DNA from 4 places in the Bradyrhizobium sp. CCBAU 21365 genome. Region 2 is predicted to be linked to each of the others. Evidence: predicted binding sites of a transcription regulator. Region 2 holds the regulator's gene; each other region holds the start of a gene.
What was found. Region 2 encodes PhoB, which activates phosphate uptake and scavenging genes when phosphate is short. Its sites were predicted from a motif close to TGTCATNNANCTGTCAT; they were not measured.

Region 1 (7,243 bases), 2.7 Mb from region 2:
ACCAGCTCGTGGTGTGGTCGATCCGCATCCCGCGGATCGCAGCGGCGGCGATGGTCGGCGGACTGCTTGCCGTATCAGGCGCGATCATGCAGGGCCTGTTCCGCAATCCCCTCGCCGACCCCGCACTGGTCGGCGTCTCCTCCGGCGGCGCGTTCGCCGCGGCAGCTGCGATCGTGTTCACCGACAGCCATCTCGGCGAAAGCCTGCGCTTCCTGCAGCACCAGCTGCTGCCGATCGCGGCCTTTGCCGGCTCGCTGATCACGACCATCGTGCTTTACGGCATCGCCAGCCGCGGCGGCCGGACATCGATTGCGATCTTCCTGCTGGCCGGGCTTGCGATCGCCGCGATCGCCAATGCCGGCATCGGCCTTCTGGTGTTCGTCGCCGACGACCGCCAGCTGCGCGACATCACCTTCTGGCTGCTCGGCTCGCTCAGCGGCGCGACCTGGAGCAAGCTCACGGCGCTGGCGCCGGTGCTGGCGGTGGCGCTGGTCGCCTGCCTCTCGATCGCGCGCAGGCTCGACGTGCTGGTGCTCGGCGAGGCCGAGGCGTTTCACAGCGGCGTCGACGTCGAACGGCTGAAGCGGATCTCGATCGTGCTGGTGTCGGCGATGACCGGCGTCGCGGTCTCGGTCTGCGGCGTGGTCGGTTTCGTCGGCATCGTGGTGCCGCATCTGTTGCGGCTGGTGATCGGGCCCGCGCATCGGCTGCTGCTGCCGGCGTCCGCACTGCTCGGTGCCATCCTCCTGGTCGGCGCCGACACCGTGGCGCGCACCATCGTGGCGCCCGCGGAAATGCCGATCGGCATCCTGACCGCGGCGATCGGCGCGCCGTTCTTCCTCGCCATGCCGCTGCGGCAGCGCGGACTGGTGTCGCTATGACGGCCCTGCTCGAAGCGCAGTCGGTGTCGATGACGGTCGGCGGCACGACGCTGGTCGATGCGGTGTCGCTGCAGATCGGTGCCGGCGAGATGCTCGCGATCGTCGGTCCCAACGGCGCCGGCAAATCGACCCTGCTGCGGATGCTGTCGGGCGACCTGCGTCCGTCGCGCGGGACGATCAGGCTGAGGCAGCGCGACCTGCAAACTTACGGACCACGCGCGCTGGCGCAGCACCGCGCGATGCTGTCGCAACACGTCAACGTCACCTTCCCGTTCACCGTCGAGGAAATCGTCGGCATGGGCGCCGGCGAAAGCCCGCGCGCCGTGGCGCGGGCGCTGGTCGAGGCGGCGCTCGACGAGGTCGGGCTCGCGCGTTTCCGTTTCAGGCAATTGCCGACGCTGTCGGGCGGCGAGCAGCAGCGGGCGCATTTCGCCCGCGTGCTGGTGCAGCTCGCCTGCGGCGAAGCGCTGCATGGACCCGGACTGTTGCTGCTGGACGAGCCGACCTCGAGCCTCGATCTGCGGCACCAGATCGACCTGGTCGAAACGGCGCGACGGCGCGCCGCGCGCGGCACCGCGGTGATCGCGATCCTGCACGACCTCAACCTCGCGATGCGGTTCGCCGACCGGGTCCTGCTGCTGCACCGCGGCCGGCTGGCCGTCGACGGCGACCGCGCGGCGGCGATGAAAGCCGAGACGCTGCGCGAGATCTTCGAGATCGACGCCGCGATCGCCTACACCGGAGACGGCGTGCCGTTCCTGCTGCCGCAAACGACGCGGCCGATCTAACCGCCTCACGATGGTCCCGTTATTCGTCATGGCCGGGCTCGTCCCGGCCATCCACGTCTTACCTCTCTAACTGCAACAAAGACGTGGATGCCCGGCACAAGGCCGGGCATGACGGAGAGAGGCGACGTAACGCCGCAAGCCTTATCCCGCCGCAACATCCGCGGTTCACAAAACTGTCAGCCGGTTGTAACAGGCGGCTCGGAGAACACCGCATCGTTTATCCTTTGGGAGATCAACCATGCGCCTGTCCCTGCTCTGCTCCGTCGCCTCGATCCTGCTCGCCACATCGGCGTTCGCGCAGAGCGAGGGCGAATTCCCGGCGACACTGGCAGGACATGCCGTGATGCCGGCGGAGAGCTTCATCGACGCCCCCGCCGACGCCCCGAACGATCTGAAGACTTCGGGAAAATACACCACCGGCAAGCGCGTCGACGCCATCGGCACCGTAATGGGCAAGTCCTATGAGCGGCCGACCGGCGTGTCGCTACCGTTCAAGGGCCAGCCGCTGCAGGGCCATTCCGGCATCAAGGTGATGCCCGACGGCTCGTTCTGGGTGATCACCGACAACGGCATGGGCTCGCGCTACAACTCGGCCGACTCGATGCTGTACCTGAACCGGCACAAGATCGACTGGGCGAACGGCAAGATCGAGCGTCAGGAGACCGTGTTCCTGCACGATCCCGACAGGAAGGTGCCGTTCCGCATCGTGCACGAGGACACCGCCAAGCGCTATTTGACCGGTGCCGATTTCGACACCGAGGGCTTCCAGATCATCAACGACATTTTCTGGATCGGCGACGAGTTCGGGCCCTACATCCTCAAGGCCGACAAGACCGGCAAGATCCTCGCCGTGTTCGAGACCGTCGCCGACGGCAAGCCGGTGCGTTCGCCGGATCATTGGGCGGTGCAGTCACCCGGCGCGCCCGGCGCCTCCTATACCAACGTCAACCTGCGCCGCTCCAAGGGCTATGAAGGCTTTGCTTCCTCCAAGGACGGCAAGTTCCTCTACGGCCTGCTCGAAGGCCCGCTGTGGGATGCCGACAAGAAGGATTGGGAGAAGGTCGACGGCAAGGAAGCCTCGCGCATCCTGGAATTCGACGTCGCGGCGGAGAAGTTCACCGGACGCTACTGGCAGTACGTGTTCGAGCAGAACGGCAATGCGATCGGCGACTTCAACATGATCGATCCGGCTCAGGGCCTCGTCATCGAACGCGACAATGGCGAAGGCACCGCCGACAAGGCCTGCCCGCAAGGCCAGCGCGGCGAGAACTGCTTTCCCGACCTCGCCAAGTTCAAGCGCGTCTACAAGATCGAGCTGTCCGACGCCAACGTCGGCAAGCCGGTGCGCAAGATCGCCCATATCGACCTGATGAAGATCCGTGATCCCAACAAGAAGGCCCGCAAGCCGCTCAACGACGGCGTCTACACCTTCCCGTTCTTCACCATCGAGAATGTCGACCGGGTCGACGAGACCCACATCATCGTCGGCAACGACAACAACCTGCCATTCTCGTCGAGCCGCGACCCGAACAAGGCCGATGACGACGAGTTCATGCTGCTCGAGGTCGGCGACTTCCTGAAGGCGAAGTGAAGGGGCGCTCGCCACCCACAACAGTGTCGTCGCCCGGCTCGACCGGGCGACCCAGTATTCCAGAGGCGCCCGAGCTCAAGGGACAAGCAAAGGCTTCGCCTTTGTCGCTGTAGGTGCGAGCCTTGCGGCGCAATTGCGCCGCTGGGCGAGCCTCGAAGGATGCACGGGCCACGATGCAGCCGCACGGAGACAGCCGGGCCGCCGCCCTTCGAGACGGCCGCTTTGCGGCCGCCTCAGGGTGACGGTGATACAGCTCAGCACGCGGCTTACGTGATCCTCACTCCTTCTTCGTCCGGTAATCCCCGAACGTCGTGTCGCGCTGGTCGAGCTGGGCCTTCACACTGCCGCCATCGCGGCGGAAGCCCGCCATGTAGGCCTTGCTGGCCTCGGTCGTGAAGGCCAGCGCCTGGATCTCGGTGCCGGCGCGGATCGCGGCGCGGGCGCCCATGATTTCCATCGCGCGGTGGACGCTGCGCTTGTTGAGCTGTTGCAGCTCGATCGGCACCTTGGCCGCGCGCTCGGCGAAATCCAGCGTCTTCGCCTCCAGTTCGGCGAGCGGAAACGACCGGGTCGCATAGCCCCAATCGGCGGCCTCGCGGCCGGACATCGCGTCGCCCGTCAGCATCAATTCCATGGCGCGCCGCATGCCGACCAGCCAAGGGTGATACTGCATGTCGGGCGGGCTCATCAGCCGCACCGGCGGATAGCCGATCTGGGCGTCGTCGGCGACGTAGACCACGTCGCAGGCGGTCGCGAGCTCGGTGCCGCCGGCGAGGCAGTAGCCGTGCACCTGCGCGATCACGGGCTTTGCGAGATCCCAGATCGAGAACCAGCCCTCGACGACATGGCGCGACCACTGGCCGGGGCCGGATGCCGAATGATAGGGCTGGTCGACGCGGTTGTCGGCGGAGAGATCGTAACCCGCCGAGAAGCAGGGTCCGGCGCCGCGCAGGATCGAGATCGAAATCCCGGGATCGCGGTCGGCCTGCTCCAGCACCTCGAAGATCTCGCCGCGCAGGCGGTTGTTCAGCGCGTTGCGCTTCTCGGGGCGGTTCAGCGTGATGCGGCGGACGCGCGGACGCGGATCATCGACGATGATGTGCTGGTAGCTCATGGATCCTCCCGATCTCAGGCTTTGTTGCCTTTGGCAAAGTGATGCCCGAGATCGGGAGGGTTGTCATCGGCAGATGACGCAGGTCCCTCATAGCGTTTTCACGCGAGGTGGGTTCCGGTTCGCGTGAAGAAAACGCGTCAAGCAACAACGCAAGAGCCCGGCACGGGCTCTAGCCCGCCGGCACCATCACGACGCCCTTGTCCTTCGGCCAACGCATCCGCCAGGCGAAATTGACGTCACGGACTTCGCCGGCCTTGGCCTCGAACGCCCATTCCAGCACGCCGCGCTTGTCGCGCAGATTGGTCGTCGTCGCCGGCGTCGACGGCGGCAGCATCTCGACCACGATATCGTCGCTCTCGCTGACCGGGAGCTGATCCTGGATCGCGACCTTGATCGGGAAGTCGTGGCCGTTGCGCACCGTGGTCTTGAACGCGCGCTCGTCGGTCTTCGACGTGGTCACGATCAGGCCGGCGGAGCCCTCGTTGCGCTTCACCACCGTGCGCTCGATCTTGACCTTGTCGTCGGCGCCGAAACCGAGCCGCACGGTCTCGTCCTTGGCGGCGGTGGCCATCCGGCTGCGGCCGACAAAGATGCCGTCGCGGTAGATCGAGATTTGCCCCTGCAGCAGCGGCGCATCGTCGGCCTGCACGAAGCTCGCTTCCAGGAACGCGGTCGGGTCGATCACCGGAACGGCGCGAACCGCGAGATCGGGCGTGATAGTCGCCGTCGAGATGCGCAGACTCTTGGCGCCCTCATTGGCGGCAACGCTGACGCGGCCGGGGATCCTGAAGGTGGCCTGGAAGGCGCCGACCTCGGCGGTGGCTTCCAGTTCGTCCATGCGTCCCCCACCAAAGCGGAACTGCTGAACCGCGTCGGCGGCCGGCGCGGGTGCCAGCGCCTCGCGCGACCGCATGCTGGCCTCTCCCGAAAGCTTCGCCAGCGGCCGCGGCGGCTGCGGATATTGCACGATCAGCGAGCGGAGGTCGGGCGCATTGCCGCCGCGCGCGACCCGCACGGTGGAGACGACGAGCGCCACGTTCGACCAGTCCTCGCCGGTCGACTGGGTGATCTCGGCGCGGCGCACTAATTCGATCGCGGGCTTGCGGTCTTTGGCGCCGGTGTCGAGCCGGGCGTCATAGAGCGGCGTCCAGCGCGCGTTGGGAACCGCATAGGTGACCCGCAAGGTCGCCTTGGTCGCCGCCTGCGAGGCGACGTCGATCCGCACCTCGACCCTGCTCGGCGGCTTGCTGGTGCGATCGGCTGCGAGCTGCGCAAGATCGCGATCGATCACGCGGATCTTGCGCTCGGCGTCTCGGATCGCGCTGTCGGCGGTTGCGACCTCGTCGGCCACCGCCGAGAACGCCGCGCGCCACTCGCTGAGCGGACGCGCCTCGCCCTTTTCGCCGAGGCCCGCGGGTGACGCCTCGGCAAACCGCTCGGCAAACTTGCGCCGCGCCTCGGCCGCGCTGATCAGTCCCTGCAAATCGGCGCGCTGATCGTTCAGCGCCTCGATGCGCTTGTCGATCTCGGAAAGGTTTGGCGGCAGCAAGGGCTGCGGCAGCTTTGTATCGATCGCGCCGATCGTGAGCTTCGCTCCGCCCTCGCCCTCGACCCGCAGCGAGGACGGATCGAGCCCCATCGGGAAATCCCTGGCGATGAGCGTGTTGTCGCCGGCAGGCAGATCCAGCGTGATGACGCGGGTGACGCTCGCGCCATCGGGATAGACGGTCACGGCATCGACCTGCGAGGCCGCATCGAGATTGGCCGCATGCAGCGGCCCGGCAACCAGCGTACCCGCCAGCACCAGGCTGGTGGTCACAAGATAATTCGCAATCCTACACATGACATCCCTCCGGAAAAACGCCGCATGGCGCGCGAGACGAACGGCGCGCCGGGCTCGACGGCGCGCCGTTTCTCGTGGTGAGACGCAGCGAGGAAGGGACTGGTTCGATTGAGGTTTCCCTGCGGCACGACGATGGCGCCGCGACGGCTGCCGCATGGCGCGGCGGTGTCGGAAGGTCTCCATTACCGTCATTGCGAGCAGCGAAGCGACGACGCAATCCATCCGTCCGCATGTGCGGTGACAATGGATTGCTTCGCTTCGCTCGCAATGACGGCGGGAGAGAGTACGCAAAAAGCACGGCGCCCTTGAGGCGCCGTGCTGCAAATCCTGAGCGGTCAGCCGAGTTGCGCTCAGCTGTAGATCTCGAACAGGCCGGCGCCGCCCTGGCCGCCGCCGATGCACATGGTCACGACGCCCCACTTGGCCTTGCGGCGACGGCCTTCCTGCAGCAGGTGGCCGGTGAGCCGGGCGCCGGTCATGCCGAAGGGATGGCCGATCGCGATCGAGCCGCCATTGACGTTATACTTCTCGGGATCGATGCCGAGCTGGTCGCGCGAATAGAGGCACTGGCTGGCGAACGCCTCGTTGAGCTCCCAGAGATCGATGTCGTCGATCTTCAGGCCATGGCGCTTGAGCAGCTTCGGCACGGCAAAGACCGGGCCGATGCCCATCTCGTCGGGCTCGCAGCCGGCCGAGGCCCAGGCCACGAAGCGGCCGAGCGGGTTGAGGCCGCGCTTCTCGGCGTCCTTGGCTTCCATCAGCACCACGGCGGCGGCGCCGTCGGAGAGCTGGCTGGCATTGCCGGCGGTGACGAACTTGCCCGGGCCCTTGACCGGCTCGAGCTTGGCGAGGCCCTCCAGCGTGGTCTCGGGGCGGTTGCACTCGTCGCGATCGACCACGTAGTCGACGATCGACTCGGCCTTGGTCGCCTTGTCGACCACCTTCATCTTGGTCTTCATCGGGACGATTTCGTCCTTGAACTTGTTGGCCTGCTGCGCGGCCGCCATGCGGCGCTGCGACTCCAGC
Region 2 (7,243 bases):
TGTTGCGCAGCTCGCCGAGCGGCAGCTCGTTGATATCGAGGAAGTGACGGACCGGCTTGCTCATTATCCCGCCGCCTTCTTCGGCTGCGCCGCCGACAGTACAGAGCACGCGCGCTCGAGCGCGGTGATCGACGTATCGATCTCGGTCTCGGTCACGATCAGCGGCGCCAGGAACCGCACCACATTGTCGCCGGCACCGACGGTGAGCAGCTTCTCGTTGCGCAGTGCTGCGATCAGGTCACCCGACGGCACCACCGCCTTGACGCCGATCAACAGCCCCTCGCCGCGCACCTCCGACAGCACGCCGGGATAGCGGTCGACGACGGAAGCGAGCTTCTGCTTGAGCAAGAGCGACATCTTCTGCACATGTTCGAAGAAGCCGGGTTTCAGCATGACGTCGAGCACGGCATTGGCGGCGGCGACCGCGAGCGGATTGCCGCCGAAGGTCGAGCCGTGCGAGCCGGGCGCCATGCCTTCGGCCGCTTTCGCGGTCGCCAGCACCGCGCCGATCGGGAAACCGCCGCCGAGCGCCTTGGCCAGCGACATCACATCCGGCGTGACGCCCGTGCGCTTGTAGGCGAACAGCTCGCCGGTGCGGCCCATGCCGGTCTGCACCTCGTCGAAGGCGAGCAGCAGGCCGTGCTCGTCGCAGAGCGCGCGCAGCGCCTTGAAGAACGCCTGCGGCGCCGAGCGCACGCCGCCCTCGCCCTGCACCGGCTCGATCAGGATGCCGGCGGTGTGCGGGCCGATCGCCTTCTTCACCGCCTCGATGTCGCCATGCGGCACCTGGTCGAAGCCGTCCATCGGCGGGCCGAAGCCTTCGAGATATTTCGTCGAGCCGGTCGCCGCCAGCGTGCCCAGCGTGCGGCCGTGGAAGGCGCCCTCGAAGGTGATGATGCGGTAGCGCTCGCCATGGCCCTTGGAGAAGTGATAGTGGCGGACCAGCTTGATCACGCCCTCCATCGCTTCGGCGCCGGAATTGCAGAAGAACACGAAGTCGGCAAAGCTCTGCTCGCACAGCCGCGCGGCAAGCGCCTCGCCGTCCGGGCTCTTGAACAGGTTCGACATGTGCCAGAGCTTGGTCGCCTGTTCCTGCAGCGCCTTGACCAGATGCGGATGCGCGTGCCCGAGCGCGTTGACCGCGACGCCCGAGGTGAAATCGAGATAACGGTCGCCGTTGGTTGCGATCAGCCAGGCGCCCTCACCGCGCTCGAAGCCGAGATCGACCCTGGCGAAGACGGGGAGCAGATGCGACGTGGCAGCGTTGGTCATGGCGTTCACTGACGGTTTTTAAGCCGACAATTGCCGCGCGCCTTGACGCCAGCGCAGCAACGGCCAGCTTCGGAAAACAAAACGGCCGCCTTTGCGGGCGGCACGTGGCGGGCATTCTATGCTGCGGTCGGTAAGTGTCAATCGCCACGAAGTGGCCTTCCTGCAATGCGAAACGAGCGCAATCCGGAGCATTCCGGTGCGGTGGAAAAGCCTCATCGCGATGCTTAACTGTGTGGGAACATGTGGACGCACGGCCGCGGACTCTTGCGCCAGAGTCACGCCATATTGTAGCGTTTGGCCTGTCGGGTACGACATCTCGTGCGGCGGTACTGGACCCTCTAAGTAGCCTTCGTGTCTCGCGTAAACGTTCGGGCGCAACACCGTGCCCGGCGAGGGCTAAGGGATTCTGGCCGCAGGGATATTTGTCCAGATTGGCTCGCAGCGCCGCTCCAATGATTGGCCGGCGCTACGCGAAGGGAAGAATGCGATGACTGTATTGACCTGGTCCGACGATCGCGTCGAGCAGCTGAAGAAGCTCTGGGAGTCTGGCCTGTCGGCCAGCCAGATCGCGGCGGAACTTGGCAATGTGACGCGAAACGCCGTGATCGGCAAAGTGCATCGGCTCGGCCTCTCCGGCCGCGCCAAGGCACCCTCCACGGCCGCGCCGCGGCAGCGCAAGGCCCGCCCCGCCCAGCACATGATGCGGGTAGCGCGGCCGGTGTCGCGCGGCAACACCGCGCTGGCGCACGCCTTCGAGGTCGAGATGGAGCCCGATCCGATCTCCTACGACAATGTGGTGCCGATGAGCCAGCGGCTGTCGCTGCTCGAGCTCAACGAGGCCACCTGTCACTGGCCGGTCGGCGATCCCTCGAGCCCGGAATTCTTCTTCTGCGGCGGCAAGGCGCTCGCCGGCCTGCCCTATTGCGCGCATCACTCGCGCGTCGCCTACCAGCCCGCCGCCGATCGCCGCCGGCCGTCGGCGAAACCGCAGATCAAGTGAGCACTCGGGAAAAGACGGAAGAACTCAAAAACAAATCCCCGCGAAAGCGGGGATTTTTTTTGTCCGTAGCCCATTACATCACCGGCGTCGTCCCGGCGAAAGCCGGGACCCATAACCACTAATGCGTGTTGTTAGAAAGCCGTCTGGCCACGTGCCGATTACGCCGGCCGCGGCGTATGGGTCCCGGCTTTCGCCGGGACGACGCCGGTGATGCGGCTTGCGATGGCCACGCGCCCGTTACGGCTGCGGCTCGGCCTTGGCAAAGCGGTCGTCGAGCGCGTAGCCGGCGCCGCGCACGGTGCGGATCGGATCCTGCTCGCGGCCCGGATTGAGCAGCTTGCGCAGGCGGCCGATATGCACGTCGACGGTGCGCTCATCGATGTAGATGTCGCGGCCCCAGACGCTGTCGAGCAGCTGCTCGCGGCTGAACACGCGGCCGGGATGCTCGAGGAAGAATTCGAGCAGGCGATACTCGGTCGGCCCGAGATCGATCGGGCGGCCGGAGCGCGCCACGCGGCGCTTCTCGCGGTCGAGCTCGATGTCGCCATAGGTCAGCACGGTCGCAAGCCGCTCCGGGCTCGCGCGGCGCAACAGGCCCTTCACCCGCGCCAGCAGTTCCGGCACCGAGAACGGCTTGACGATGTAATCGTCGGCGCCGGTGGCAAGTCCGCGCACGCGCTCGCTTTCTTCGCCGCGCGCGGTCAGCATGATGATCGGAAGCTGCTTGGTCTCGGGCCGCGCCCGCAGGCGACGGCACAGCTCGATGCCGGACAGGCCCGGCAGCATCCAGTCGAGGACCACGAGGTCGGGAACGCGCTCCTTCAGCCTCGTGTCGGCATCGTCGCCGCGCCCCACCGTCTCGACATCGTAGCCTTCCGCATCGAGGTTGTAGCGCAACAGCGTCGTCAGCGCTTCCTCGTCTTCGACTACCAGAATGCGTGCGCTCATCGGTTTAAGTTCTTTCTCTGTGGTGATCCGTTGCCCAGACGCAAACCGAAACGCTTACTTCCTTGAGCATAGTCCCCGCGGAAACGATTTGTCGCGAGGATCATCCAGTTTCGCTCTTGCCGGTCCCGCACTTGCCGATCATGCCTCAGTTGCCCGGCACCGTGGTGGCAAAAGTGGTCATGTCCCCCTTCGGGCGCTTGTCGGTGATCTGCTGGCCCTCGATCATGTAGAACACGGTCTCGGCGATATTGGTGGCGTGATCGCCGATCCGCTCGATGTTCTTGGCGCAGAACATCAGATGGATGCAGAACGAGATGTTGCGCGGATCTTCCATCATGTAGGTGAGCAGTTCGCGGAACAGCGAGGTGCAGATCGCATCGACCTCCTCGTCGCCCTTCCAGACGTTCATCGCCGCCGGCAGGTCGTGCGCGGCGTAGGCGTCGAGCACCGACTTGACCTGCGACAGCACGAGGTCGGTCATGTGCTCGAGGCCGCGGATCAGCTTCAGCGGCTGGAAATCGCTCTCCAGCGCCGCGACGCGCTTGCCCATGTTCTTGGCGAGGTCGCCGATCCGCTCGAGGTCGGTCGCGACACGCATCGCGCTGACGATCTCGCGCAGGTCGATCGCCATCGGCTGGCGGCGCGCGATCGTCAGCACCGCGCGCTCTTCGATGTTGCGCTGCAGATTGTCGATCTCGATGTCGGCGGCGACCACGCGCTTGCCGAGCGCGACGTCGCGACGGATCAGTGCGTCGACCGACTCGGTAATCATCCGCTCGACCAGGCCGCCCATCTCGGCGACCAGGCGCGTCAACTCCTGCAGATCGCTGTCGAATGCCTTGGCGGTATGTTCAGAAGCCATCGCTTGTCTCCCTCAACCATGATCCCGGGGATCATGGTTTCGTGTCCTGAATTTTAGCATGATCCGATCGGAAAACCGGTTCCCACTTTTCCGGATCATGCTCTAGCCGAACCGGCCGGTGATGTAGTCCTGGGTGCGCCGATCGCTCGGTGAGGTGAAGATCTTGTTGGTGTCGTCGAACTCGATCAGCTCACCGAGATACATGAAGGCGGTCTTGTCGGAGACGCGCGCCGCCTGCTGCATGTTGTGGGTGACGATCGCGATCGTGTAGTCCTCGGAGAGCTCCTGGATCAGCTCCTCGACCTTGGCGGTCGAGATCGGGTCGAGCGCCGAGCACGGCTCGTCGAACAGGATCACCTCGGGGCGCACCGCCACGGTGCGCGCGATGCACAGGCGCTGCTGCTGGCCGCCGGAGAGCGACAGGCCGGAGGCGTTCAGCTTGTCCTTGACCTCGTTCCACAGCGCGCCGCCGCGCAGCGCCTTCTCGACCCGGTCGTCCATCTCGGACTTCGAGATCTTCTCGTAGAGGCGGATGCCGAAGGCGATGTTCTCGTAGATCGTCATCGGGAACGGCGTCGGCTTCTGGAACACCATACCGACCCGCGCGCGCAGCAAGTTGAGGTCGAGCTTGGGGTCGAGAATGTTGGTCTGGTCCAGCATCAGCTGGCCGACCGCGCGCTGGCCCGGATAGAGGTCGTACATCCGGTTGAAGATGCGCAGCAGGGTCGACTTGCCGCAGCCGGACGGGCCGATGAACGCCGTGACGCGGTTGGTGCCGAGCGTCAGGTTGATGTTCTTCAGCGCGTGGTGCTCGCCGTAATAGAAGTTGAGGTTGCGCACCGTGACTTTCGGCGGCGCTTCCGGCAGCGGAACCTGGGGAACGTGGCCCGCGGCAGTCGTGGAGACGGAAAGCTCGGTCATTTTGCGGCCCTTTCGGCACCAAGGATACGCGCGCCGATATTCAACGCGAGCACGGTGAATGTGATGAGCAGCGCACCGCTCCACGCCAGCTCTTTCCAGTAGGCGTAGGGGCTCTGCACGAAGTTGTTGATGGTCACCGGCAGGTTGGCCATCGTCTTGGTCAGATCCAGGCTGAAGAACTGGTTCGACAGCGCGGTGAACAGCAGCGGCGCGGTCTCGCCGGCGACGCGGGCGGTCGCCAGCAGCACGCCGGTGATCAGACCCGATCGCGCCGCACGATAGGCGATCCGCTTGATCACCAGCGAACGCGGCAGGCCGAGCGCGGAGGCGGCCTCGCGCAGCGGATTGGGCACCAGGAGCAGCATGTCCTCGGTGGTGCGCAGCACGACCGGGATCACGATCACCGCGAGCGCGAGGCTGCCTGCGATCGCCGAGAAGCCGCGCATCGGCACCACCACCGCGCCATAGATGAACAGGCCGATGATGATCGAGGGCGCGCTGAGCAGGATGTCGTTGATGAAGCGGATCACCGAGGTCAGCTTGTCGTGCTTGCCGTATTCGGCGAGGTAGGTGCCGGCGAACAGGCCGAGCGGCGCGCCGATGCCGACGCCGATCACCGTCATGATGAGCGAGCCGACGATGGCGTTGAGCAGGCCGCCTTCGGTCGAGCCGGGCGGCGGCGTGTTCTGGGTGAACAGCTGCACGCTGAGGCCTGTAAGGCCGTTATAAAGCAGCGTGATCAGAATCAGCGCCAGCCAGGTGACGCCGAACAGCGCCGCGCCGACACAGAGCGCGCGGATGACGATGTCGTTGCGGCGGCGGGATTTGTAGATCGGGTTCATGGCGTTACTTCCCCGCCTTCTTTTCAAGCCGCATCAGCATCAGCCGCGCGCCGGCGAGCACGAAGAAGGTCAGCACGAACAACAGCAGGCCGAGCAGGATCAGGCCGGACTGGTGCAGGCCGTCGCTCTCGGCGAATTCGCTAGCGATCGCCGCCGAGATCGTGGTGCCCGGCGCGAAGATCGACGACGAGATCCGGAACGAATTGCCGATGATGAAGGTCACCGCCATGGTCTCGCCGAGGGCGCGGCCGAGCGCCAGCATGATGCCGCCGATCACCCCGACGCGGGTGTAGGGGATCACGACGCTGCGAACGACTTCCCAGGTGGTGCAGCCCATGCCGTAGGCGGCCTCCTTCAGCACCGGCGGCACGGTCTTGAACACGTCGACCGAGATCGCGGTGATGAAGGGCAGCACCATGATCGCAAGGATCAGCGCGGCGTTGAACAGGCTGAGATAGGACGGCGGGCCTGCGAACACCGCGCCCAGCACCGGGACGCCCTCGAAGATCCGGATCATGAAAGGCTGGAACGTGTTCGCCAGGAACGGGCCAAGCACGAAGAAGCCCCACATGCCGTAGATGATCGAGGGGATGCCGGCGAGCAGCTCGATCGCGATGCCGATCGGGCGGCGCAGCACTTGCGGGCAGAGCTCGGTGAGGAACACGGCGATGCCGATGCCGACCGGAATGGCGATCAGCATCGCGATGACCGAGGTGATCAGCGTGCCGTAGATCGGGCCGAGCGCGCCGAGCACCGGCGGATCGGCCGAGGGCGCCCAGCGCTGCGTCCAGAGGAAGGCGAAGCCGTATTCCTTCATCGCCGGCCAGGCGCCGACGATCAGCGACAGGATGATGCCGCCGAGGATCAACAGAACCGAAATCGCCGAGATGCGGGTGATCCAATAGAAGGTGAGGTCACCGAGCTTGAAGGCGCTGAGGGCCTTGGCGCGATCGTAAGGTCCCGCGGCTTCCATCACATCGCTCTGAACAGCCATGTCTGCCACGCCAATCCCCTCTTTAGTATGCAAAAGCCACGCAAACCGCTACGCCCCGAAGCGATCTTCACTGACGCATTTGGCCGGGCGTCGTCGTTCCAGCCACGCCCCTTGAGGCGCGAACCCCGGCCTCGATCCCGCGCTTGTTGCCGCGGTGATGGAGACCGGGTCTTGGTCGCTCGACCTGTGCCGCGATCGAATCGGCACAGGTCCTGTCGCAGCGTCGGACTTAGCTCTTGATGTCCGAGGACCAGGTCTTCTCGATCAGCTTGACGACCGAGTCCGGCATCGGGATGTAGTCGAGCTCTTCGGCCGCCTTGCCACCCTTCTCGAAGGCGTACTTGAAGAACTTGAGCGCTTCCTGCGAGGCCGCCTTGTCGGTCGAGTCCTTGTGCATCAGGATG
Region 3 (7,243 bases), 1.7 Mb from region 2:
TCCGCGCCGGCCAGCCGCACATCTCGCAGGCCTGGATGCCGCGCTTTAGCGGCTCGAGACCATGCTTGAAGATGACGTTTTCCGACATCCGCACCTTGACCCCGATCAGGAAGTCGGCGTTCTCGGCCAGCGCCATCGCGCAGGCTTCGACCTGGGCGTTGTCGATGTTGTAGAGCTCGGCCACCGGGAATGCGGACAGGCCGTTGTTGGCGATGTGGACGAAGGCGTAGATCCGCGCCCGCGATTGCGCGACGATGAAGCGCCGCAGCGCCGCAAGATTGTTGACGCCGGCGTCGCCCGCCGAGACCACCGTCGTGGTGCCCTGGAATTGCACCAGTTCGTCGGCGGGAATGCCGATCGCCGATCCGTACGGGTAGACGTGGCAGTGCAGATCGACCAGGCCCGGCATCACGAGCTTGCCCGAGGCGTCGATGGACCTGGTGGCGCGAGCAGCCGGAATCTCGTCTTCGATCGCCTCGATGATGCCCCAGCGGATGCCGACGTCGCGCTTGCCGCGCAGCGACTGGCTGGGATCGATGACGTCGCCGTTCTTGATCACGAGGTCGAACTCGTCGTCCGGCCCCATCGCCGCAGTGGCCGGCCCGGCGATGGCTGCGGCAGCGGCCGATCCCGTCGCTTTGAAAAAATCCCGGCGTGAAAATTCGCTCACGGCAACGTCCCCCCGAACATTGACTTTTATGACGCGATGATGCGTCGGACGCCGAGGTTAGGCAAGGCCGCCGAGAGGGGGCGGCGGCGCTCGCTGTCGGTTGTGCAGCCGACTCTCGGCGAGCGCCGAGACGGCTGTTATTTCTGAACAAGCGTTCAGAAAACTCCTCTGGTTCCTGCGGAACGTTTCAATGTTCGCACGGTTTTCTCTTCACTTATTTGAGGAGGATGAGATGAAAAAGATTGGCTTTGTTCTTGCGGCGGTTGGTGCGCTTGCGGTGGCCGTTCCGTCGATCGCGAGCGCCGAGACGGTCGTGATCGGACATGGCGGTCATCATCACTGGGACCGCGGCTGGGGCGCACGCGCTGAAATGCGCCATGACCGTGGCTGGCATCGCGGTTGGCATCATGGCTGGCATCACGGCCATGACCGGACGGTGATCATCAAACGTCATCACTACTAAAAACCGACACAACGGAAAATGGCTCCTCACGGAGCCATTTTCTTTTCTGCTTCCTCAGGGCCAGCAGCCTCAATCCCACGCCGGCGCAAACCCCGGATTGACGCAGCGCATGTCCTTGCGCAGAGCCGCAATCGCCTTGCGGTCTTCGTCGTCGAGCCTGACCTTCAGTGCGTCGAGATTGGCCTTTTGGCTTTCGGCGCGCGAGGCTTTCGGAATAGCCGCCACGCCATCCTGATCGAGCAGCCATTTCAGCGCCACCTGTGCTGCGGTCGCATCATGCTTGCTGCCGATTTTCGCCAGCGTCTCGTCGGTGGCGAAGCGGCCCTGGGCGAGCGGACAATAGGCCACCAGCGGGATCGACTTCGCGGCGAGATATTTGCGCACCGGCGTCTGGTCCAGCATCGCGTGATATTCGATCTGGTTGCAGGCGATCGGTGCCTTGATGTCCTCGACCACGGCCTTGAGCAACGCGGTGGTGAAATTGGCGACGCCGATCGCGCGGGTGCGGCCTTCCTCCTTCAGCCTCATCAGCGCCTCGAAAACGGCGGGCAGCTTCATACTCCGCGACGGCCAGTGCACCAGATAGAGATCGACGTGATCGAGCCGCAGCTTCTTCAGGCTGGCGTCGAACGCGTCCGGATCGCATCCGGCGCCAGGTTCTCGTGCCAGACCTTGGTGGTCACGTGCAGGTCCTTGCGCGCGACATTCGAGGCAGCGATCGCCGCCCCGATCGCCTCTTCATTGCCGTACATCTCGGCGGTGTCGATATGCCGATAGCCGAGCCCAAGCGCGCTCTCGACCGCCGCGCGGCAGGTATCGCCCTGCATGCGGAAGGTGCCGAGCCCGAGCTGCGGCAGGCTGATGCCCTGTGTCTGCAGATTTTCCATGGATAGCTCCTGACGCGTGGGACGCCGATGCCATCGACGACGTCACGCCAGCAAATCGTTTCGTGGGAATGAAATTGGCAGGACTGCGACATGCAGTCTGCCCGCAAACCCGCCCTTCGGGCAAGACGCCGGCAATCAAGATGTCGCGACGGGATTAGAGACGGCGCTAGATGTGTTGCGCCATGATCTGGCCGGGCCGCGCGTCCGGCCGCGGCTCGATATCGACCGACCAGAGCTCGTGGTTGTCGACGTCCTTCAGCGTCACCGTCATCACGCCGGTCTTGCCGTCGATGTCGACGCGGCCGAAGAATTGCAGCCCGAAGCACGGCGCGAGATTGTCGCCCTGCTCGACCGAGCAGCCCTTCTGGTACATCGCCTTCGGGCCGAAGGTGTTGTCGAGCTCGCCCGGCGACCAAGTGCCGGCATGCAGCGGGCCGGAGACGAACTCCCAGAACGGCTCGAACTCCTGGAACACCGCGCGGTTCGGATCATAATGATGCGCGGCGGTGTAGTGCATGTCGGCGGTGAGCCACACCGTATTGCGGACCCCGGCGCGCTTCATGAAGGACAACAGATCGGCGATCTCGTGTTCGCGCCGCGCGGGCGGGCCGTCGCCGAGCGCGACCGCATCCAGGCTGACGAGGCCGATCGGCAGGTCCGCCGCGATCACCTTCCACACAGCATCCGACGCCACCAGCTCCCGCTTCAGCCAGGCAAGCTGGCTCTGGCCGAGGATGCAGGCCTGCTCCGGATCGCCCTGCTTGTTCCAGCTGGAATCGCGGTACGAGCGCATGTCGATGATGAAGACGTCGAGCAGCGGCCCGTAGGGAATCTTGCGGTAGACGCGGCCATCGCGCTCCGGCATCAGCCGCATCGGCATGAATTCGTGGAAGGCACGCCGCGCCCGCGCCACCAGACGCGAGCTGCCCTCCGCGTCGTAACCGGTCGCATCGGCGGTGCCGAGCGGCGACCAGTCGTCGGCCACCTCGTGGTCGTCCCATTGCGCGAACATCGGCACCTCGGCGAGGAAGGCGCGGAAATTCTCGTCGAGCCAGTTGTATCTGTAGTTGCCGCGAAACTGGTCGAGGCTCTGCGCGACGGCGGATTTCTCCTCGGTGACGATGTTGCGCCAGACCTCACCGTTGGGGAGTTTCTGCTCCGACGGCACCGTGCAATCGGCATAGATGTGATCGCCGGAATGGATGAAGAAGTCCGGGCGCTCGTCCAGCATGGTGCGATAGCTGCGCAAGCCGCCGCGCGCGGGGTCGATGCCCCAGCCCTGCCCGACGACGTCGCCCGACCAGATGAACGAGACCGGACGCCGGTCGGCCGGCGCGGTGCTGAAATGGCCGACCCGGCTTTCGCCCGTTGTGCCGTCACGGTCCTCGAAGCTGACGCGATAGAACAGGTCCTGGCCCGGCGGCAGGCCGTCGAGCAGCAGCTTGGCGGTTAAGTCGCGTTCAGGCAGCGCGTCTGCGGACGCGGCGCGCAGGATGGTGGCGAAGCTTTCGACCGCCGCGCATTCGATGCGCATCCGCGCCGCGCGATCGGTGCGGGCCCAGATGACAGCGGAATCGCTTGCGACGTCGCCGGACTGGATGCCCGCGATCGCGGGCCGATCCGCGGCGCGGCTCAGATATGGTCTTGCCAGCGCGCCGAATCCCGCCAGCGCGGCGGTCGACGCCGAGCGCACCAGAAGCTGACGCCGGGTGAGGCCTCGCCGCCTCGCGGAGTTCGCTGTCGGCATCGAATAACCTTCGTCGAATCGCAACGAAGGTTTTGCCTGCGCTCCTTGACTCCAGCCTTACGGTTTCTTGACTCTCTGCCGACGGTTTTGCGACGGCGGGATGACTCGGGGGAGATGGAGATCGGAAGGGTATCGTTAGGCGTGGAGCGCTCAACGCCAAGCCCGTCATCCCGAGGAGGCCGCGAAGCGGCCGTCTCGCAGGATGCACGGCCCCGCCTGCGGCCGATTCATCCTTCGAGGCTCGCTCCGCTCGCACCTCAGGATGACGGGTTAAGGATTGACGCGCGAGTGAGAAAGCAGACGCGCGGCGGACGCTCTCACCGATGCCAGTTGCAGATGCCGCCGGTGCGGCACGGCCAGGTCTGGATCCGTGTGTCGCGGGCCTCCGCATCGAGCGGGTTCGAGTGGCGGCGCGCGAGCTTGGCGCGGGCGGGAATTTGCGCGGCCGCGCGCTTCCGCTCGTGCGGCGCGGTTACCCTGGTGGTCCGCACGGCTTTCTTTGGCGCGACTTTCGTCTCCTCGACCTGCGGCTCGACATTCGCATGCTGATCGGGACCGTGGTCGGCCTTCGCCTCGACCGGAACCGGCTCGAACTGCGCCGGCGGGCCAAGCCGCTTCGGCGACAGCACCGCCTTGGAGAGATCGAGGCTGAAGAACTCGCTGGGGCCGTACTCGTCGGCAAACGCCACGCCACCCCAGGTCAGGCACGCGGCGCAAACGATTGCAACAAAAGCGTTTTTCAGGACCATCAAACGGCCTCCTGAAATCACTCGAACAGAACACCCATCATCTAGGAGCCCCGGCCGCGCGAATCCAGCCGCTGGTTGCGGGCAGGGTTACCGGTCAACCAAGGCAGCTGTGGAAAGTTCCCCCGGTTGCCTACTCGGCCGCCTGCGCCAGCGGCTGGCCGATCGCGCGCTCCAGCCGCGCACATTCGGTGCGGTAGCGGGCGACGTTGCCCTCCTTGATGTGGCCATAGCCGCGCACGAGGTCCGCGGCCTTGGCCAGCGCCACGAGGCGCGGCAAGTCGAGCGGCTTCCTGCCGTCGAGGTGACGCAGAATCATCGCCGAATACTCGACCGGCAATGCGCGCTCCATCTTGCGCTCCGCGGTGTAGCCGAAGACGTCGAAGGCGGTGCCGCGCAGGCCCTTCAGCTTCGCGAGCACGCCGAACGCGGTGAAAATCCACGGACCGAATTCACGCTTCTGCAGCCGCCCGGTGACGGGATCGCGCTGCGCCAGCAGCGGCGGCGCCAGCAAGACCTTCAGACCGGAGTTGCCCTCGAACTGCTCCCTCAAGGCCTTGCTGAACTCGCCGTCGGAATACAGTCGCGCGACCTCGTATTCGTCCTTGTAGGCCATCAGCTTGAACAGGCCCTTTGCGAAGGCTTCGGTCAGGTCCTGCGAGCCGGGCGCCGCCGCTGTCTCGGCGGTGCGGACGCGCGCGACGTCGTCGAGATAACGCTTGGCGTAAGCCGCGTCCTGATAGTCGGTGAGGAGTTTGGCGCGGAAGGCGATCGCCTCATCGAGCGTCTTCTTGGCCGGCGCAGCACCGGCGCTCTTGAAGCGCGCGGCGCTGACCACGCGCTGCAGATCGTGCGCGGCGAGCCGGCCCCACGAGAACGCGGTCTTGTTCATCTCGATCGCGGCGCCGTTGAGCTCGATCGCCTTCAGGATCGCTTCCAGCGACAGCGGGATCGCGCCGCGCTGAAAGGCAAAGCCGAGCATGAAGGCGTTGGTGGCGATGCTGTCGCCCATCAGCGCGGTGGCAAGCCCCGTCGCATCGAGGATGTCGAGATCATCAGGTCTTACCGCGCCGTTCAGCGCATCGCGCATCGAGCTGGCTTCAAAGTCGATATCGGGATCGATCACGAAGCTCGCGGTTGGCAAGAGATCGGCGTTGACGACGGCGCGGGTGACGCCGCGCTCGGCGCGGCTCAACGCCGGCACGCTGGTGGCGACGACGAGGTCGCAGCCAAGGATCAGATTGGCGTTGCCCGGCGCGATGCGCACCGTGGTCAGCATGTCGGAGGCGGGCGCGAGCCGGACATGGCTCATGACCGCGCCGTTCTTCTGCGACAGGCCGGTGAAGTCGAGCGTCGAGCAGGCGAGCCCCTCGACATGCGCGGCCATGCCGAGCAGGGCGCCGATGGTGATGACGCCGGTGCCGCCGATGCCGGTGATCAGGATGTTGTAGGGGTTCGTCAGCGCGCTCGCAGGCGGCGTCGGCAAATCGGCGAACAACGCCTTGGGATCGGCGGCGGTGCGGTCGGCCTTGCGCAGCTTGGGATCCTGCACCATCACGAAGCTCGGGCAGAAGCCCTCGATGCAGGAGAAATCCTTGTTGCAATTCGACTGGTCGATGCGGCGCTTGCGGCCGAGCTCGGTCTCCAGCGGCTGCACCGAGACGCAGTTCGACGCCACCGAGCAGTCGCCGCAACCCTCGCAGACGCGCTCGTTGATGAAGACGCGCTTGGCCGGATCGGGGAACAGCCCGCGCTTGCGGCGGCGGCGCTTCTCGGCGGCGCAGGTCTGGTCGTAGATCAGGACGGTGAGGCCCTCGATCTCGCGCAGGGTGCGCTGCACGGCGTCGAGCTCGCGGCGATGATGAATGGTCGCGCCGGGCGGGAAATAATTGGCGGGATATTTGTCGGGATCGTCGGAGACGATCGCAAGCTTCCTGGTGCCTTCGGCGGCGACCTGATGCGCGATCTGCGACACCGTAAAGCCGCCCTCGGCCGGCTGCCCGCCGGTCATCGCCACGGCATCGTTGTAGAGGATCTTGTAGGTGATGTTGACGCCGGCCGCGGCCGCCGCGCGCAGCGCCAGCAAGCCGGAATGGGTGTAGGTGCCGTCCCCGAGATTCTGGAACACGTGCTGTTCGCTGGTGAACGGCGCCTGCCCGATCCAGCTCACGCCCTCCGCACCCATATGCGAGATGGTCTGGGTGTTGCGGTTCGGTACCGACAGCGCCATGCCGTGGCAGCCGATGCCGGCCATGGCGCGGCTGCCCTCGGGGATTTTGGTCGACGAGTTGTGCGGGCAGCCCGAGCAGAAATACGGCGTGCGTTGCAGCTTCGCGGTGCCCACGCCCTCGGCCGGGCGATCGAACGCCTCGAGTTTTGCCAAACGCTGCTCCAGCAGCGGGCTGCGGTGACCGAGCCGGCGCAGCCGCGCCACCACGGCGGCGGCGACCATGGTCGGCGTCAGCTCGCCCTCGCTCGGCAGCAGCGGCGCGCCGCTCTCGTCGCGCTTGCCGACCACCGACGGACGCTTCGCGGCGTCCATGTTGTAGAGGATTCGGACCAGCTGGTCCTCGATGAAGCCGCGCTTCTCCTCGACGACAAGCACATCCTGCAGGCCCTCGGCGAAGGCGCGCGCGCCGCGCGCTTCGAGCGGCCAGGTCAGCGCCACCTTGTAGATGCGCAGGCCGAGCGCCTGCGCATCGGCATCGGTGATGCCGAGATCGGCGAGCG
Region 4 (7,243 bases), 3.0 Mb from region 2:
GCCGTCGAGACCGAAGAGGAGGCGTTCGACTACGCGCGGCGCTTCCTGTCCTATCTGCCGTCGTCGGTCTACGACCTGCCGCCGACCGTTCCCTGCGCCGACGATCCGGAGCGTGCCGAGGAATCGCTGCTGAAAGCCGTGCCGCGCAACCGCAAGCAGGTCTACAAGATGCGGCCGATCATCGATGCCGTCGTCGACAAAGGCTCGTTCTTCGAGGTCGCGAGCAATTTCGGCCGGCCTGTGATCACCGGGCTGGCGCGGCTCGAGGGCAGGGCGGTGCTGCTGCTCGCCAGCGATCCGTTCCATTATGGCGGCTCGTGGACCGCGGACGCCTGCCAGAAGGTGGTGCGCTGGGTCGACTTCGCCGAGACCTTCCATCTGCCGGTGGTCTATCTGATGGACTGCCCCGGCTTCATGATCGGGCTCGAGGCGGAGAAGACGGCGACCATCCGCCACGGCGTGCGGGCGATGGCGGCGGTCAACCAGAGCACAGTGCCGTGGTGCACCATCATCATCCGCAACGCCTTCGGCGTCGCCGGCGTGGTGCATCAGCCGGCCAACCGCTTCTCGATGCGCTATGCGTGGCCGTCGGCCTATTGGGGCTCGCTGCCGCTCGAGGGCGGCATCGAGGCGGCCTATCGCGCCGAGATCGATGCGGCCGCCGATCCCGCCGCCAAGCTGCGCGAGATCGAGGATCGCCTCAACAAGCTGCGCTCGCCGTTCCGCTCGGCCGAGAAGTTCTGGGTCGAGGAGGTGATCGACCCGCGCAAGACACGCTCGCTGCTCTGCGAGTTCGCGCGCCTCGCCGAACCGATTCGCAAGGCCGGGCCGCCGAGCAACATGTCGACGCGGCCGTAAGCGGCGCCTCAATCGTCATTGCGAGCGTAGCGAAGCAATCCATATCACCATGTGCTGAGGTATGGATTGCTTCGTCGCTGCGCTCCTCGCAATGACGACACGTAATTACTCCGCCTCCCGATGCACGTCGTGGATCACGATGCCCATGCCGTTCTCGGGCATCTTGATCCATTCGCGCCGCTTCAGCGAGCGCTTGGTGTCCTCGTGCCCGCTCACCCAGTGCTCGCGCATCGAGGTGCCGGAGAATTCGTGGTCCTTGGCGTCGCCCTCGTAGGCCTTCTGCTGATAGATCAGCTGCAACAGCGTGATGCCCGGCAGCCGGGCGTTTGCCTTCTTGAGCTGGCGCTCCTCGTCCGAGAGCTGATCGTCGGGGATTTTTCCCAGCGCGTTGTGCAGGGCGGTGCGCAGATTGTAGGTCTTGCGATAGACGTCGGTGTTGTAGCGGGTACGCGACGAATACATGATGTCCTTGTGCCGGGCCATCACGTCCTGGATATCGCGGGGCAGCGCGCCGCGCGCCGAGAACAGGTCGACCTGGAACACCAGCGAGTTCATGTTGTCTTCCTGGTCGAGCAGATGCTGCAGCGGCGTGTTGGAGACGATGCCGCCGTCCCAGAAATGATCGGTGCCGACCTTCACCATCGGCAGCGCCGGCGGCAGCGCGCCGCTCGCCATGATGTGTTCGGCGATGATCTCGTCATGGGCATTGTCGAAATAGATGAAGTTGCCGGAGAGCACGTTCACCGCGCCGACCGCGAAGCGCATTGTCTTGGAATTGATGCGGTCGAAATCGACCAGCTCGAGCAAGGACTCGCGCAGCGGCGTGGTGTCGTAGTAGCTGGTGGCGGTGCGCGCGCCGGCCTGGCTGAACCACGGATTGGTCTGATGCGGGGTGAAGAAGCCGGGCTGCCCGAGCGTCGTCGTCAGCCATGAGCTGGTGAGATTGCGCGCCTTGCGGAAGATGTCGCCGTCCGGCGTGTAGTGCCAGATCTTGCGGCTGGTGATGCGATCCCAGAATGTGTGCAGCCGTTCCAGCCGCTTCTCGGGCGGATTGCCGGCGATGATCGCCGAGTTGATTGCGCCGATCGAGACGCCGCACACCCAGTCGGGCTCGATGTTGGATTCATGCAGCGCCTGATAGACGCCGGCCTGATAGGCGCCGAGTGCGCCGCCGCCCTGCAGGACCAAGGCCACGCGATCACAGCCTTCCGGACGCCAGCCGGGCGTCGCGTGATCGATATCGTCGAAATGCGGGGTTCGCGCGTCCATATCAGACACTCCAAAAATTCGCGGCGAGAATTCAGCGCGCCGATGACGAGGTGATGACAATTGCGGCGCCCACGCTCGGCGCATCCGGCATGCCTGCCTGCATGGTTAGCATTGGCCTCGGCAGCGCGACGCGGGTCACGCAAGCGCAACCTGGGTCGCGCAGGCGTAACCGAGGTCATGCACCTGACGGAAATCCCTCACATCGCTGTCAATCTCGGCCGTTAGCTTCCGGGCAAATTTTTCAAACAGGGGGTTATTGCGATGCGCAGGGAAGATCTGCTCAAGCTTCCGTCCATGCCGGCCGCCGGCCCGAGCTATCCTGCCGGTCCGTATCGCTTCATCGATCGCGAATTCCTCGTCATCACCTATGAGACCGATCCGGAGTTGATCCGCGCCGGCCTGCCCGAGCCGCTGGAGCCGATCGAGCAGGCGATCGTGCATTACGAATGGATCAAGATGCCTGACAGCTCCGGCTTCGGCAGCTACACCGAGTCCGGCCTCGTGATCCCCGCGCGCCTGCATGGCGAAGAGGTCAACTTCGTCTGCCAGATGTATCTCGACGATGATCCGCCGATCGCGGCCGGCCGCGAGATCTGGGGCTTTCCGAAGAAGTACGCCCATCCCAAGCTCGAGATCGTCAAGGACACGCTGACCGGCACGCTGGAATATGCCGGCCAGCTCGTTGCGATGGGCACGATGGGCTACAAGCACGAGAGCATGGCAGGCAATGGCGACGTCACCCGCGCCACGCTTTCGAAGACGCAAGTTAATCTGAAGATGATCCCCGGCGTCGACGGTCATCTCGAGGTCTGCCAGCTGGTCGCGATCAACCTGACCGACATCGTCGTCAAGGGCTCCTGGATCGGACCGGGCCGGCTGCATCTGGTGCCGCATGTCAATGCACCGGTCGCCGATTTCCCGGTCAAGCGTGTCGTCGGCGCGCATCACTTCCTCGCCGATCTGACGCTGCCGTTCGGCCGCGTCGTGCACGACTACAACAAGGAGGCCGCGGAGGCGGCGGCGCCGACAGGCCTGGCCGCGGAGTAGGGCGGTCGCTGACATAAAACTGTAACAGGCGCGTCCTCCTATGTTGCGTCGAGGGGACGCGCTTGCTCAGCGTTGCGCGTGGCCGAGGTCTTGAACATGTTATTTCGCGCGGTTGCGTTGTCGATTGCCCTGGGGGCCGGCCATGCTGGCTAATCCACCTCCCGCTCCGGTCGGGTCGCTGCTGACCCGCGAGGCGGTCCCCGGTCTGGTCTGGGCGTTCCGCCTGCATCACGACGGCCGCGCCGAGGCGCTTCCGATCGATGCGCCGATCGAGCCGAGCCATGACGGAAGGCTGTGGCTGCACTTCAACCTGACCGACGTCCGCACCCGGGCATGGCTCGCCAACATGCACATCCCGCAGCTCGCGCGGGACCTCTTGCTGTCGAATGACAATTTCCAGCAGATCCACGTCGTCGACAATTGCGTCTACGGCGTCTTTTCCGACCTGGTGCGGGATGTTGAAGCCGCGACCCGGGAGACCGGCTTTCTCCGCTTTGCGATGACCGAGCGTCTCCTGATCAGCGGCCGCCATCAGGCGCTGTGCTCCGCCGATGCGACGCGCCGCGTGCTCGAGGGCGGCCATCGCGTCAGCAGCGTCGCGGCGCTGCTGGAGAAGATCGTCGACGAGATCGCCGACACCATGGACCGCATGGCGGACAAGATCGGCACCGATATCGACGCGATCGAGGAGCGGGTGCTCGCCGAGGATACCGGATCCGAGCTGCGCAAGAATCTGAGCCGGATGCGCCGCACCTGTGTGCGCCTGCATCGCCAGCTCGCGGGCTTGCGCGTGCTGTTCCATCGCCTCGAGCAGAAGAACACCGACAATCTCAGCCCGGCGCTGCGGCTGCAGGCCGGCAAGCTCGCGCAGCGGCTCGACGGCCTCGACCACGACATCGTCGAACTGCACGAACGCAGCCGCCTGCTGGAGGAGGAGCTGCGCTTCAAGCTCGAGGAGGAGAGCAACAAGCACCTCCACGCCTTGTCCGTCGTCACCATGATGCTGCTGCCGCCGACGCTCGTCACCGGCATCTTCGGCATGAACACCAAGGGATTGCCGCTGACCGACGTCGACAGCGGATTCCTGGTCGCGGCCGGCCTTCTGGTCGGGTCGGCGCTGCTGGCCTATCTGCTGATGCGGCGGCTCGGCATCGTCAAATAGCGCGAGCGCACCGCGGCAATTCCGATGTGCAGAGTTATTTCCCGCGCGATGTTGGTGGCCGCGGCCCTCGCGCTCGGCGCGCCGGCGCATGCGGAAGACAAGCCCGTCGCCGATCGGATCGCCGATACCCGCGCTACGCTCGAGGAGGCCGGCTACCAGTTCAGCCTGACCTATATCGGTGAGGGGTTCTCCGACGCCTCCGGCGGCGTCAGCAATGGCGCGGTCTATACCGGCCGTCTCGATCTCGGCACCACCATCGACCTCGAGAAGGTGATGGGCTGGACCGGCGCGACCCTCCACGCCAACATGTACCAGATCCACGGCGACGGGCTGTCGCGGAGCTATGTCGGCAACCTGTTCCTGGTGTCCGGCGTCGAGTCGCTGCCGGCGACGCGGCTCTATGAATTCTGGATCGAGCAGAAGCTGCTCGGCGGCAAACTCTCGGTGCGCGTCGGCCAGCAGGGCTCGGACGTCGAGTTCATCGACAGCCAGTACGACGACATCTTCATCAATTCGGCGCTGGGCTGGCCCGGCATTGTCGGCACCATTCTGCCGACCGGCGGACCGTCGCCGCCACTTGCCGTGCCCGGCATCCGGATCAAGGCCAATCTGTCCGACCGCATCACCGCCTATCTGGCTCTGTTCGACGGTTCGGCTTCGCCGCCGCAGGGGACCGACGATCCGCAGATCTTGAACGCCCACGGGCTGAATTTTCGCGTCAACGATCCGCCATGGTGGATCGGCCAGCTCAAATACAAGTTCGAGATCGGCGAGAGCAGGCTGCCGGCGACCATCACCGGCGGCGCCTGGTATCACATGGGCTCGTTCGCCGACCAGCGCTTCTCGGCCGACGGGCTGTCGCTCGCCGATCCCGACAGCTCCGGCGACACGCGATGGCTGCGGCGGGACAACGGCATCTTCATGGTCTATGAGCAGCTGCTTGCGCGCGCCAGGCCGGACGCTGACAAGGGCGTCGCGTTCTTCATGCGCGCCTCGGTCAGCCCGTCGGACCGCAACCTGATCAGCACCTATGTCGACGGCGGCTTCCTGTTCACCGGCTTCAGCGAGACCTATCCGGACGATCGGTTCGGCATCGCCGCGATCTATGCCAGGATTTCGGACGCCGCGCGCGCGCTCGACCGCGACACCCAGATCTTCACGGGCACGCCGTATCCGATCCGCGACTACGAGGCGATCCTCGAAATCACCTACCAGCATGTGGTGAACCCGAATTTCACCATGCAGCCGATGTTTCAATACATCACCCATCCTGGCGGCGGCGCCGTCGATCCCAACGATCCGACGCAAACGCATCGGATCAAGGACAGCGTGGTGTTCGGGCTGCGCACCATCCTGTCGTACTGACCGGCGCTCGTCGCGCAGGCAGCGGCTTCAGGCCGCGACCGGCTTCGGCTCCGCCACCGATTTCGGCTGCGGCCGCGCGATCGCCAGCGCGGTCAGCGCGGCAAAGATGCACAGCGCGCCGGCAATGAAGAACGCCGGCAGGTAGCTTTGATAGATCGTGCGCGACAATCCGGCGCCGAACGCGGCGGCGCCTGCGCCGAGCTGGTGGCCGGCGAAGATCCATCCGAACACCAGATTGGCGCGCTCGGCGCCGAAGCGCTGCGCGGTGAGGCGCACCGTCGGCGGCACCGTCGCGATCCAGTCGAGGCCGTAGAACATCGCGAACAGCGACAGCCCGTAGAACGTGAAGTCGGAGAACGGCAGGAACAGCAGCGACAGGCCGCGCAGGCCGTAATACCAGAATAGCAGATAGCGGTTGTCGTAGCGGTCCGACAGCCAGCCCGAGACGATGGTGCCGAAGAAATCGAAGATCCCCATCGCGGCGAGCAGGCTTGCCGCCTGCACCTGCGGGATGCCGTAGTCGAGGCACATCGGGATCAAATGAACCTGGACCAGGCCGTTGGTCGAGGCGCCGCAGACGAAGAAGGTCGCGAACAGGATCCAGAACACCGACGATTTCGCGGAGTCGCGCAGCGTGCCGAGCGCTGCGGCCACGATCGGCGCATTGGCCGGCGGCGGCGCGGGAAGCGGCGCGGTGCCCTCATCGCCGAACGGACGCAGGCCGACGTCGCTCGGCCGGTCGCGCATCACCATCAGCACGGCAAAGGCGGCAACGGCGAGCATGACGCAGACCAGCCCAAGCGCGACACGCCAGCCGTAGCGCTCGGTCAGCGTCGCGAGCAGGGGCAGGAAGGCGAGCTGTCCCGTCGCGACGCTCGCGGTGAGGATACCGACCACGAGGCCGCGTCGCGCCACGAACCAGCGCGCCGCGATGGTCGCGCCGAGCACCAGCGCGGTCATCCCGGTGCCGATTCCGATCACGACACCCCACAGCAGGATGAGCTGCCAGACCTGGGTCATGGCGAGCGAGGCCAATAGTCCGGAGACCACGATCAGCTGCGCCGCCAGCGTCACGTTGCGCAGGCCGTAGCGGTTCATCAGCGCGGCGGCGAACGGCGCCATCAGCCCGAACAGGATGAAGCGGATCGACAGCGCGGAGGAAATCTCGGCGGTGGACCAGCCGAACTCCTTCTGCAGCGGCACGATGAACACGCCGGGCGCGCCGACGGTGCCGGCCGAGATCAGCGCGGCAAGGAAAGTCACGGCCACCATCACCCAGCCGTAATGGATGTTGCGGCGGGCGAGGGTGGAAGCAAGCCAGTTCGAGATCATTGTGTTCCAGATCGATTGCGGTGAAAGCTTTGCGTGATGCGCAATATGGCACGGGGGAGCCATGTCTAAAATGCCATAGTTCCCTCGTTTTAGGACTCTGTACAACCTCATCCTGAGGAGCCCGCAGAGCGGGCGTCTCGAAGGATGCAGGCCGGGAACCGGGCCTCATGGTTCGAGACGTGCTTCGCACTCCTCACTATGAGGGCAGGC

Region 1: a site for PhoB is predicted at 1,844-1,860, ahead of XI02_RS37625 (esterase-like activity of phytase family protein). Genes of this name have one in related genera too.
Region 3: a site for PhoB is predicted at 3,857-3,873, ahead of XI02_RS13115 (alkaline phosphatase). Genes of this name have one in related genera too.
Region 4: a site for PhoB is predicted at 2,170-2,186, ahead of XI02_RS19205 (acetoacetate decarboxylase). Genes of this name have one in related genera too.

The regions. Positions count from the first base shown of each region.
Region 1 covers NZ_CP030036.1:7,982,774-7,990,016, forward strand. Annotated here, with positions in the region: gene XI02_RS37615 (iron ABC transporter permease) at 1-881, shown strand, start outside; gene XI02_RS37620 (heme ABC transporter ATP-binding protein) at 878-1,669, shown strand; gene XI02_RS37625 (esterase-like activity of phytase family protein) at 1,908-3,260, shown strand; gene XI02_RS37630 (enoyl-CoA hydratase-related protein) at 3,538-4,374, opposite strand; gene XI02_RS37635 (mucoidy inhibitor MuiA family protein) at 4,544-6,217, opposite strand; gene XI02_RS37640 (acetyl-CoA C-acyltransferase) at 6,568-7,243, opposite strand, start outside.
Region 2 covers NZ_CP030036.1:1,180,997-1,188,239, reverse strand. Annotated here, with positions in the region: gene argF (ornithine carbamoyltransferase) at 1-64, opposite strand, end outside; gene XI02_RS05520 (aspartate aminotransferase family protein) at 64-1,272, opposite strand; gene XI02_RS05515 (GcrA family cell cycle regulator) at 1,760-2,272, shown strand; gene phoB (phosphate regulon transcriptional regulator PhoB) at 2,510-3,220, opposite strand; gene phoU (phosphate signaling complex protein PhoU) at 3,366-4,082, opposite strand; gene pstB (phosphate ABC transporter ATP-binding protein PstB) at 4,185-5,003, opposite strand; gene pstA (phosphate ABC transporter permease PstA) at 5,000-5,845, opposite strand; gene pstC (phosphate ABC transporter permease subunit PstC) at 5,850-6,839, opposite strand; gene pstS (phosphate ABC transporter substrate-binding protein PstS) at 7,069-7,243, opposite strand, start outside.
Region 3 covers NZ_CP030036.1:2,854,753-2,861,995, reverse strand. Annotated here, with positions in the region: gene XI02_RS13130 (amidohydrolase family protein) at 1-670, opposite strand, end outside; gene XI02_RS13125 (hypothetical protein) at 861-1,133, shown strand; partial or broken gene XI02_RS13120 (aldo/keto reductase) at 1,203-2,020, opposite strand; gene XI02_RS13115 (alkaline phosphatase) at 2,187-3,767, opposite strand; gene XI02_RS13110 (hypothetical protein) at 4,085-4,516, opposite strand; gene XI02_RS13105 (indolepyruvate ferredoxin oxidoreductase family protein) at 4,647-7,243, opposite strand, start outside.
Region 4 covers NZ_CP030036.1:4,228,863-4,236,105, forward strand. Annotated here, with positions in the region: gene XI02_RS19195 (acyl-CoA carboxylase subunit beta) at 1-858, shown strand, start outside; gene XI02_RS19200 (patatin-like phospholipase family protein) at 964-2,127, opposite strand; gene XI02_RS19205 (acetoacetate decarboxylase) at 2,389-3,174, shown strand; gene XI02_RS19210 (transporter) at 3,317-4,336, shown strand; gene XI02_RS19215 (carbohydrate porin) at 4,385-5,701, shown strand; gene XI02_RS19220 (MFS transporter) at 5,729-7,033, opposite strand.